Regions from separate parts of the Pseudoalteromonas sp. Ld19 genome, predicted to be linked through region 2. Evidence: predicted binding sites of a transcription regulator. Region 2 holds the regulator's gene; the other holds the start of a gene.
The links. The regulator sigma-54, encoded in region 2, starts transcription at its own class of promoters, with help from an activator protein. The targets are predictions, from matches to a motif close to GTTGGCACGNNNNTNGNNT.
Positions count from the first base shown of each region.

Region 1: a site for sigma-54 is predicted at 2,362-2,380, ahead of ACJJVZ_RS17110 (DUF1328 family protein). Genes of this name have one in related genera too.

Region 1 covers NZ_JBISHA010000022.1:55,968-61,184, forward strand. Annotated here, with positions in the region: gene oadA (sodium-extruding oxaloacetate decarboxylase subunit alpha) at 1-1,647, opposite strand, end outside; gene ACJJVZ_RS17105 (OadG family protein) at 1,659-1,904, opposite strand; gene ACJJVZ_RS17110 (DUF1328 family protein) at 2,421-2,594, shown strand; gene ACJJVZ_RS17115 (hypothetical protein) at 2,648-2,839, shown strand; gene ACJJVZ_RS17120 (YcxB family protein) at 2,973-3,440, shown strand; gene csrA (carbon storage regulator CsrA) at 3,492-3,683, opposite strand; gene ACJJVZ_RS17130 (aspartate kinase) at 3,775-4,992, opposite strand; gene alaS (alanine--tRNA ligase) at 4,999-5,217, opposite strand, start outside.
Region 2 covers NZ_JBISHA010000017.1:255,772-260,988, reverse strand. Annotated here, with positions in the region: gene lptA (lipopolysaccharide transport periplasmic protein LptA) at 1-184, shown strand, start outside; gene lptB (LPS export ABC transporter ATP-binding protein) at 181-906, shown strand; gene ACJJVZ_RS06325 (RNA polymerase factor sigma-54) at 976-2,475, shown strand; gene hpf (ribosome hibernation promoting factor) at 2,501-2,788, shown strand; gene ptsN (PTS IIA-like nitrogen regulatory protein PtsN) at 2,793-3,245, shown strand; gene rapZ (RNase adapter RapZ) at 3,265-4,110, shown strand; gene ACJJVZ_RS06305 (HPr family phosphocarrier protein) at 4,156-4,428, shown strand; gene mgtE (magnesium transporter) at 4,709-5,217, shown strand, end outside.

The sequences.
Region 1 (5,217 bases), on a different contig from region 2:
ACCTTCATTTACCACTTGCCCCGCTTTTACTTTAACCTTAAAAATATTACCCGCTAAAGGTGCGTTAAGTGTCTCGCCCGAGGCAACCGACGCAGACTGGGGCATATGCTCGGAATCTTTTAAGGTTACTTCTTTAAGCTCACCGCCTTGCGCTACTACTACGTCGTAAACTTTACCGTCTACTTTTACGCTGTATTGCTCGGCCTTTACGCTGTGATTATTTAAAGCAGATTTAGAGGGTGCTTTATTGCTTTTATCTTCAACACAAGGCACTGGTTCAAATGCATCTGGGTTGTTACGATTTTTAATAAATTTTAAACCAACTTGTGGGAATAATGCATAAGTTAGTACGTCATCAATTTGCTCATCAGCCAGTGTTAAACCTTGCTCTTGCGCTTCTTTTAACAACTCAGCTTCAAGCGTTGCAAGCTCAGGCGCAATATTATCAGCAGGACGACAAGTAATAACCTCTGCACCATTAAGTACACGCTCTTGTAGATCTTTATTCATTGGCGCGGGTGTTAAGCCATACTCACCTTTTAATACGCCCGCAGTTTCTTTAGTAATTGTTTTGTAGCGCTCACCTGTTAGCACGTTGAGTACCGCTTGAGTGCCTACAATTTGCGACGTGGGTGTTACTAATGGTAAAAAGCCTAGATCTTCTCGTACGCGCGGTATCTCGAGTAAAACCTCATTAAGCTTATCTGCTGCGCCTTGCTCTTTAAGCTGGTTTTCCATATTTGTAAGCATGCCACCAGGTACTTGAGCGAGCAAAATACGTCCGTCAACCCCTTTTAAACTACCTTCAAATGCCGCATATTTTTTACGTACGTCTCTAAAGTAAGCCGCTATTTCTTCTAGATGATTTAAATCAAGTTCGGTGTCACGTTCGGTTCCTTCAACAATTGCCACAATGGTTTCGGTTGCTGAATGTCCGTAAGTCATGCTCATAGATGAAATAGCGGTATCAAGCATATCAATGCCCGCATCGATCGCCTTTTGATAAGTTGCTGTACTTAAACCAGTTGTAGCGTGGCACTGCATAGCAATAGGAACCGATACGGTTTCTTTAAGTGCTTTAATTAGTTTTTCAGCGTCGTATGGTTTTAATAAACCCGCCATATCTTTAATACAAATTGAGTGGCAACCTAAATCTTCTAATTGCTTAGCTAGCGTTAGCCACATATCAAGCGTGTGCACAGGACTTACAGTATAAGAAATAGTACCTTGAGCATGTGCGCCTACTTTTATAGCCGCTTTAATCGCTGTTTCAAGGTTACGTACATCGTTCATTGCATCGAAAATACGAAAAACATCAACACCATTTTTATGTGCGCGCTCTACAAATTTTTCAACCACGTCATCTGCGTAATGGCGGTAACCTAATAAGTTTTGACCACGTAATAACATTTGCTGCTTAGTATTAGGCATTGCTTTTTTAAGTGCACGAATACGTTCCCATGGGTCTTCGCCTAAATAACGAATACACGAATCAAATGTAGCACCACCCCACGATTCAATAGACCAATAACCTGCGTTATCTAATTTACTAGCAATTGGCAGCATATCGTCAAGGCGCATTCGGGTTGCGAGTAATGATTGGTGCGCGTCGCGTAATACCAATTCTGTTAATTTTAATTTAGCCATGAATATGCCCCTTATTTATTATTTGATTTGTACTGAGCAATGGCAGCACTAATAGCAGCGATGTGCTCATTAGGCACACCTTGAGATTTAAAAGACGGCGATTTAGCTGGTATTGCTACCTCTGGTTCGCTAAAGCGCGTTACCAAACTTGACATAAGCGTTACTGCACCAATTAATATCGACAGAAATACAAACACCCCAACCATACCGGTGAGCATTAAACTACCAGCTGTTGTGAGTAGAGCACCTATATCCATTTATTTCCCCTTGAAACCTACATTGAAATAAAAAATCAATTTAATTAAATATTTATTCACTGGATGATAACAAAACCAATAACTTTGTCTACACCTTGTAAATTGGTAAAACCAATTAATCTTAAAACAACATGCCACCCAATTAATTTACATGCTGTAGGCCAACAAAAACAGGACCTACAATACATAGAGTGAATAACAACTATAGCTAAAAATTATATATAAGTTGTTAATTAACTATTTAACCTAGTAAAAATAGACATTAAAAATTATAAAAATCATAAAGAAACCTCACAATTGCAAATTGGTCTTACCAAATAAAATATATCCAGTAAATATTTATCAGTAGTTTTCAGTAGTGTGAATAAGTTACATAACAAAGCGTAAAAGTTACTAACCAATTAAAAATAAAACACACACAAAAACCATAACCGCATGATATTAAACAAAAATAAATATTGGCATGTAACTGGCATTAGTTATTGTGAGCAAAATTTATAAACCAAGGAGAAAACAATGTTACGCTGGACAATTACATTTCTAGTTATTGCTTTAATCGCTGCAGTGTTAGGTTTTGGTGGCATCGCAGGTGCCGCAGCTGGTATAGCAAAAATTATATTTTTTATCTTTATAGTACTTTTAGTGATTTCATTAGTTTCAGGTGCACTACGTGGAAAATCTCCCAGGTAGATAAAGCACTAACTAACACTAAAATTTAATTTAAACTTACAAGGAATCACATTATGAAATCTACAACTTTAAAAGCAGCACTAATTGGTCTATTCGCAAGTTTTTTCATCATGGGTTGTGAAGACAACCATGCGGAAGACGCAGGCGAACGTATTGACGAAGCAGTAACTGACGTGCAGAACAAAGTAGAAGATGCATGCGAAGAAGTTAAAGAAGGCGTAAACGCTGAAGAAACTAACTGTTAATACTTTTAGCACCGCTAAAAAACGGCTCTTGAGCCGTTTTTTTGTGTCTGCAATAAAATCACTGACTATAAAGCTGCTCATTTAGAGGTTAGCTTGTTAAAATAGAAAAAAATGATACTTTAAATAAGATAATATGGCATTTACAACGACCTACACACTCGATAAACCCTATTTTTACGAGTGCTTTGATGAATCACTGCCTTACAGTAAACGCGCAAAACCTAAGTATTTTTTACTTGTGTTGCTCGTTGCACTTGGTTTATTTGGTATTTATGGGTTAAATGATCACTACTTAGGATCGTTTTTGATTATGCTTGGTGTACTAGAGTGCGTCGCTTTTTACTATCGCAGACCTTGGTGGGTAACCAGACAAATGCTTAGTAGAGCTTCTGGCTCAGAAGTAACACTTACCTTCGATGACGACGGTATTAAATCTGCCAATCATTACAAAAACTATCAATTAGCATGGCAAGACATCAATACAGTAATAGATACGCAGCAAGGTATCCTGCTTCAAAATAAAAGCGGTATGCAGTATATTTCAAAGCAAATTCTCAGCTCTGAAATACTCGATTTCATAAGCAAAAAAACCACTCAATGAGTGGTTTTTTAATATAGCCCAGTAAAGTACTCAGCTATTTATACGTGTTGATTAAGCATTGCCCGGATTTGGGTTCGACTTTTCAGCTTGTATGCGCATATAAATCTCTTCACGATGCACTGATACGTCTTTTGGTGCATTAACACCGATTCGAACTTGATTTCCTTTAACACCTAGCACGGTAACTGTTACTTCGTCACCAATCATTAGGGTTTCACCCACTCTACGAGTTAGTATTAGCATTCTATTGCTCCCATGTTCCAATATAAATTATAAGATTCCGCTTAAACATATTAATGAAAATCAGACTGAAAAGTAAGTAAAAACTACCAATCTATTCATTTTCTGTTAAAAATGCTTTATGTAATGCACGAACAGCCAACTCTAGGTACTTTTCATCTATTAAAACTGAAATTTTAATCTCTGAAGTAGACACTAAAACAACATTAATATTTTCCTGTGCTAATGCATCAAAAAATAAACTAGCGACACCAGAATGCGATTTCATACCCATCCCCACAGCAGACACTTTAGCAACTGTGGTTAACCCGCCTACATTTTGAGCACCGAGTTGAACTTGTTGCTCAGAGATTAATTCAAGTGCTTGCAGGTAATCATTCGAGTGCACTGTAAAAGCATAGTCTATTTTTTCAAAGTTATGATTAACTTGATTAATCATATCTATTTCGATGCCATTATCGGCAAAAAGTTTCAATATTTTTGAAAGATTTTGCGTACCTGCTGGAACGTCTTCTACTTTAATTAAGCACTCATCGCGATTAAACGCAATTCCCGATACCACCTTGTTTGGCATATCGCTCTCCTCAAAACTTATTAACGTGCCTTCATCGGGATTAAAGCTCGAAAGCACCCTAAGTGGCACATTGTGCCTACCTGCAGCTTCTACTGAGCGTATATGCAAAACTTTCGCCCCTAAACTTGCCAGCTCCAGCATTTCAGCAAATGTAACTTGGCCCATTCTGCGCGCGTTGGGCTCGACACGAGGATCTGTAGTATATACGCCGTCAACGTCTGTATAGATCTGGCATTCGTCGGCTTTTATGGCTGCTGCTATTTCGACAGCCGATGTATCGGTGCCACCGCGTCCAAGCGTTGTAATGTTGCCCTCAATATCACGTCCCTGAAACCCAGCAATAATAGCAATACGATTATGCTCAAGCTCATGCTTTAAGCGCGTAGCAGCAACCTCTGCAATGCGAGCTTTACCAAACATGTTATCGGTTAATATATTGACTTGATCGGCTAATAAACTCACCGCTGAGTGGCCACGTTTTATAATAGCCATAGCGAGCAGTGATACAGAAACCTGCTCTCCAGTGCTAATAAGTACATCGAGTTCACGGCTACTCGGGCGAGTATCTATTTGTTTGGCAAGATTAATTAAGCGGTTGGTTTCTCCCGACATAGCCGAGAGCACCACAACCACTTGATGTCCTTGTTGTCTGGTTTTTACAACAAGGTCGGCAACCGCTTCAATTCGCTCTATTGAGCCGACCGAAGTGCCACCGAACTTTTGAACAATAAGCGCCACTTAGGCTTAAGTACGCTCAGTTAACCAAGCAGTAACGCTATCCAGTGCAGTAGCAAGGTTTTGTGGCTCACTACCACCGGCTTGTGCCATATCTGGACGACCGCCACCTTTACCACCTACTTGGCCTGCCATATGATTAACTAACTCACCGGCTTTTACTTTGCCTGTTAGGTCTTTCGTTACACCGGCAATTAGGCTTACTTTGTCGCCACTGGCAACACCTAG
Region 2 (5,217 bases):
GCTTGTTGGTAATGCACAAGTATCGCAAGCGGGGCAAAAAATAAATGCAAAAAGTATTACTTACGATATAGAACAGCAATTAATTAGCGCTGAAAAAGATGAAAATTCAACGGATCGCGTTCACACAATTTTAGTGCCTATTGAAGCTAAAAAAAGTAAAACAAGCGACAAAGGCCAACCATGAGCACATTAAAAGCAGAACTATTAGCCAAAAGCTATAAAGGCCGTGAAGTTGTAAAAAACGTCGGCCTTGAAGTTAAAGCTGGCAGTATTGTTGGCTTACTTGGCCCAAATGGCGCAGGTAAAACCACCACGTTTTATATGATTGTGGGCTTAGTACCTAGCGATAAAGGAAAAATATCTATCGACGATAACGATATTACTCTTTTACCTATGCACAGTCGTGCTAGATTAGGCATAGGCTACTTACCACAAGAGTCTTCAATTTTTAGAAAGCTAACTGTTTATCAAAACTTAATGGCAATTTTAGAAACACGTAAAGAGCTTAAGAAGCAGCAAAGAGAAGATACGCTAAATAATTTATTAGACGAATTTAATATTCAACATATCCGTGACAGCCAAGGTATGGCGTTATCGGGTGGTGAACGTCGCCGCGTAGAGATAGCCCGCGCATTAGCGGCTGATCCCAAGTTTATATTATTAGATGAACCGTTTGCGGGCGTTGACCCAATCTCTGTACTTGATATAAAAAAAATCATAGAACATCTTAAAAATCGTGGGATTGGTGTGTTAATTACCGATCATAACGTAAGAGAAACCCTTGATGTTTGCGAAAAAGCCTACATTGTTTCTCATGGGGAGCTGATTGCATCAGGTACTCCAGAACACGTATTAAATGACAAAACAGTACGCGATGTTTACTTAGGCGAGCAATTTAGGCTGTAACATTTACGCCATGTCTTTAAGCATCTGCTAGTATTAATTATAACAACATAAAAGGATTGTTAGAGATACATGAGGCAATCACTACAGCTGCGCATGGGCCAGCAACTTACAATGACTCCACAATTGCAACAAGCTATTCGTTTGTTGCAACTCAGTACATTGGATCTCCAGCAAGAAATACAAGAAGCGCTCGACAGCAACCCACTTTTAGAGGTTGAGGAGCAAGACTATTCTGAAGACGCTGCAGGTAAAAATGAACAAAAATCAGACACCGATGATATAACTGTTAGCGCATCTGCCGACGATGCTCCAAGCGAATACGAACAAGACAGCGGCGAAGCACTTGCTAAAGATACGGTAAGTGACGACATGGCGATGGATGTTAGCTGGGACGAGTACATGAGTGCAGCTCCAGCCTCTTCATCAGGTCCAATGCCTGAAGACGAGTCTATATACCAAGGTGCATCAACGGAAACGCTCCACGAGTATTTAATGTGGCAACTTCAACTAACGCCATTTAGCCCTACTGATGAAGCGATTGCGATTGCTATTGTGGAAGCCGTAGATGATTCAGGCATTTTAACACTAAGTTGTGAAGAGATTCTCGAAAGCTTCAACCAAGAAAACGAAGATGATAATGAAGTTGAACTTGATGAAATAGAAGCTGTTTTAAAACGCATTCAATTATTTGATCCGGTCGGTATAGCAGCGCGTAGTTTACAAGAGTGTTTGTGCATTCAGCTTAATCAGTTTGATAAAGAAACACCCTATATTAATGAAACAAAAATGATTTTAACCGAGCACATAGACTTATTAGCAGCTCGCGACTATCGTACATTAATGAAAAAAACGAAGCTCAAAGAAGAAGAGCTTAAAGAAGTAATGACACTCATCCATACGCTAAACCCAAAGCCTGCAGATACTATTGTTAGGGAAGAGTCTGAGTATGTAATTCCTGATGTGTCAGTGAAAAAAATTAAAGGCCGCTGGGTTGTTGAACTAAATCCAGATAGCATGCCAAAAATTCGCGTAAACAGCCAATATGCTGCGATGTCTCGCACTGTTAAATCAAGCGGTGATAGCCAGTTTATACGCTCGCATTTACAAGAAGCTAAATGGTTTATTAAAAGCTTAGAAAGTAGAAACGATACATTATTAAAAGTAACTAACTGTATTGTTAAGCAGCAGCAAGGCTTTTTTGAACATGGTCCTGAGGCCATGAAACCTATGGTTTTAAATGATGTTGCTGAAATGGTGGAAATGCACGAATCAACTATTTCGCGTGTAACCACTCAAAAGTATATGCATACACCTCGGGGGATATTTGAGCTTAAATACTTTTTCTCAAGTCATGTAAGTACCGAAAATGGCGGTGAATGCTCATCTACAGCAATACGTGCACTTATCAGAAAATTAATCGCTGCAGAAAACTCAGCAAAACCATTGAGTGATAGCAAAATAGCGGATATATTGGCTGAGCAAGGAATTAAAGTAGCGAGACGTACAATCGCAAAATATCGCGAATCTCTGGCTATTCCACCGTCAAATCAGCGAAAAAGTCTGATTTAAGACGCAAACAAAGAGGGTAATGCTTATGCAACTAAACTTAACTGGTCGTCACGTAGAATTAACTGATTCACTAAGAGACTATATAAATACCAAATTTGCGAAGCTAGAAAGACACTCTGATCATATTAATAATGTTCATGTCATTCTTGATGTAGAAAAACTAAGCCAAAAAGCAGAAGCAACAATACATGTAAGTGGTGCTGAGTTATTTGCCTCAACTGAGCATCAAGACATGTACGCTGCCATCGATTCGTTGATTGATAAGCTCGATCGCCAAGTAATTAAACACAAAGAGAAGCTTGCTCGACACTAATATGATGAAATTAAGCTCACTTATATGCCAGGACTGCAGCAAAGCTGCGGTCCTTTTTAATAGCAAAAAAAGAATTTTAGAGTTTATCAGCGAACTTGCTCACGATAAGCTTCCGTACCTTTCTCAACAAGATATTCTTAGCGCTTTACTAAGTAGAGAAAAGCTAGGCAGTACTGGTATAGGTAGAGGCATAGCGATCCCTCACGGGCGCATGAGCGGTGCACAAGAGCCCTTAGCCTTAGTACTCGTTAGTGAAACACCTATTAGCTTTGATGCAATTGATAATCGTCCCGTTGATATTTTTGTTGCACTCATCGTACCAGATGGTGATAACCAGCAGCACTTAAAGACTCTGGCAACCATTGCTGATAAACTTAACGACAAAGAATTTTGTAAGCAATTGCGCAGTGCAAAAACGGATACCGAACTGTATCAAGTTATTGTTAAGCAATCGTAATTAATATAAAGGGTGATAAATGGAGCTAATTATCATAAGTGGCCGATCAGGTTCTGGTAAGTCGGTTGCTTTACGCGTTGTTGAAGATTTAGGTTATTATTGCGTAGATAACATTCCGTTAAATCTTTTACCTTCTTTAGTACGCAGCGTTTCTGATAACTACGATAAAATCGCAGTGAGCATTGATGTACGAAACCTTCCTAAGGAACAAGAACAGTTTAATGATATTCTTGAATACTTACCCGGTTTTGCAAAGCCTACTTTATTTTATTTAGACAGCGAAGATCAAACACTGATAAAACGTTTCTCTGAAACTCGCCGCTTACATCCCCTATCGGTTGACTCGCTGCCGCTTGATTTAGCAATCAAAAAAGAAAAAGAATTACTTGATGTACTGACCAATCGAGCAGATTATATGATTGACACAAGTGACTTAAGTGTTCATCAACTTGCTGAATCTATTCGTGAAAAAATATTAGGAAAAAAAGACAAGCAGCTTATTGTCACGTTTGAGTCGTTTGGTTTTAAACACGGTATCCCTAAAGAAGCAGATTATGTATTTGATGCACGCTTTTTGCCAAATCCGCACTGGGAGCCTGAGTTAAAACCGTTAAATGGGTTAGATCAACCTGTTAAAGATTATTTAGCGAGTCATAGCATAGTGCAAAAGTTCACATGGCAAATTCAAACTTTTGTACAAACATGGTTACCCCATTTAGAACGAAATAACCGCAGTTACCTAACGATTGCTATTGGCTGTACTGGTGGGCAACATCGCTCAGTGTATTTAGCACAAACAATTGGTGAAAGCTTTGCGATGACACACCCCAATGTAAAAATTCGCCACCGAGAGCAAGAGAAATAATTCTCACATAAAATAATAATCAGTTCAGCTTAGGTAGGGTAACGTATGCGCTTAGAAGATACCTTTTTAATACAAAACAAATTAGGGCTACATGCTAGAGCTGCAACTGTATTAGCTCAATTGGCCGTAAAGTTTGACGCTTCGATAACCTTGTTCCAAGATGAAAAAGAAGCGGCGGGTGATAGCGTACTCGCATTAATGCTACTTGAAAGCAGCCAAGGTAAAGAAGTTAAGGTAGTATGTGAAGGCCCTGATGCAGAGCAAGCCTTGGGCGCCGTTGGCCAACTAATATCACAGCGATTTAACGAACAAGAATAGTCAGTAATAAATATTTAAAAAGTAAAATTAAATTAGTTAACCTGAACTCTGGTTAAGAGATTTACTAACGTATTGAATCAGGTGATATTTAGATTTATTTTCTCTAGCCAGAGATTTTCAGTGAAAATAAGGCGAATTTACGCGTCAATAGCGGGCCTATTGCAAGTAAATTCAACGCAGTTAGCGCTGAAAATAGCTGCTTGAGATAGATTTATTATCCAGAGTTCAGGTTAGTTAACCTCTCCTACCAAAGTAGTATTAAAATTAATTAAGGATGCCAATGCCCGAAGCTTTTGAACAAGACTATCCACTACAACAACTAAAACAAGTGACTCAGTCGCTTAACAGTGGTCAATTTGTTCAAGTTAGGCGCATGTTAGCAAAAACAGCTCCTTGTGATACTGCATTATTATTAGAATCATCGCCGCATAAAATTCGCCGACTCCTTTGGCAATTAGTTGACCCTGATGTACAAGGTGATGTACTTGAAGAATTATCTGAAGATGTTCGTTTAGGTATTATTGCCCAAATGGAACCTAAGCATATTGCGGCCGCAACTGAAGATATGGGCCACGATGACTTAGGTGAAGTACTCCGTAGCCTGCCAGACACCGTTTATAAAGACGTTGTTAGCGCAATGGACATTCAAGACCGTGAGCGAGCAACACAAGCACTTTCTTATCAAGAGCGCTCCGCTGGTGCGCTAATGAATACCGATACGGTGACCATTCGCCCTGACGTTACGCTCGATGTTGTACTTAGATATATTAGGCTACGCGGAGAGCTACC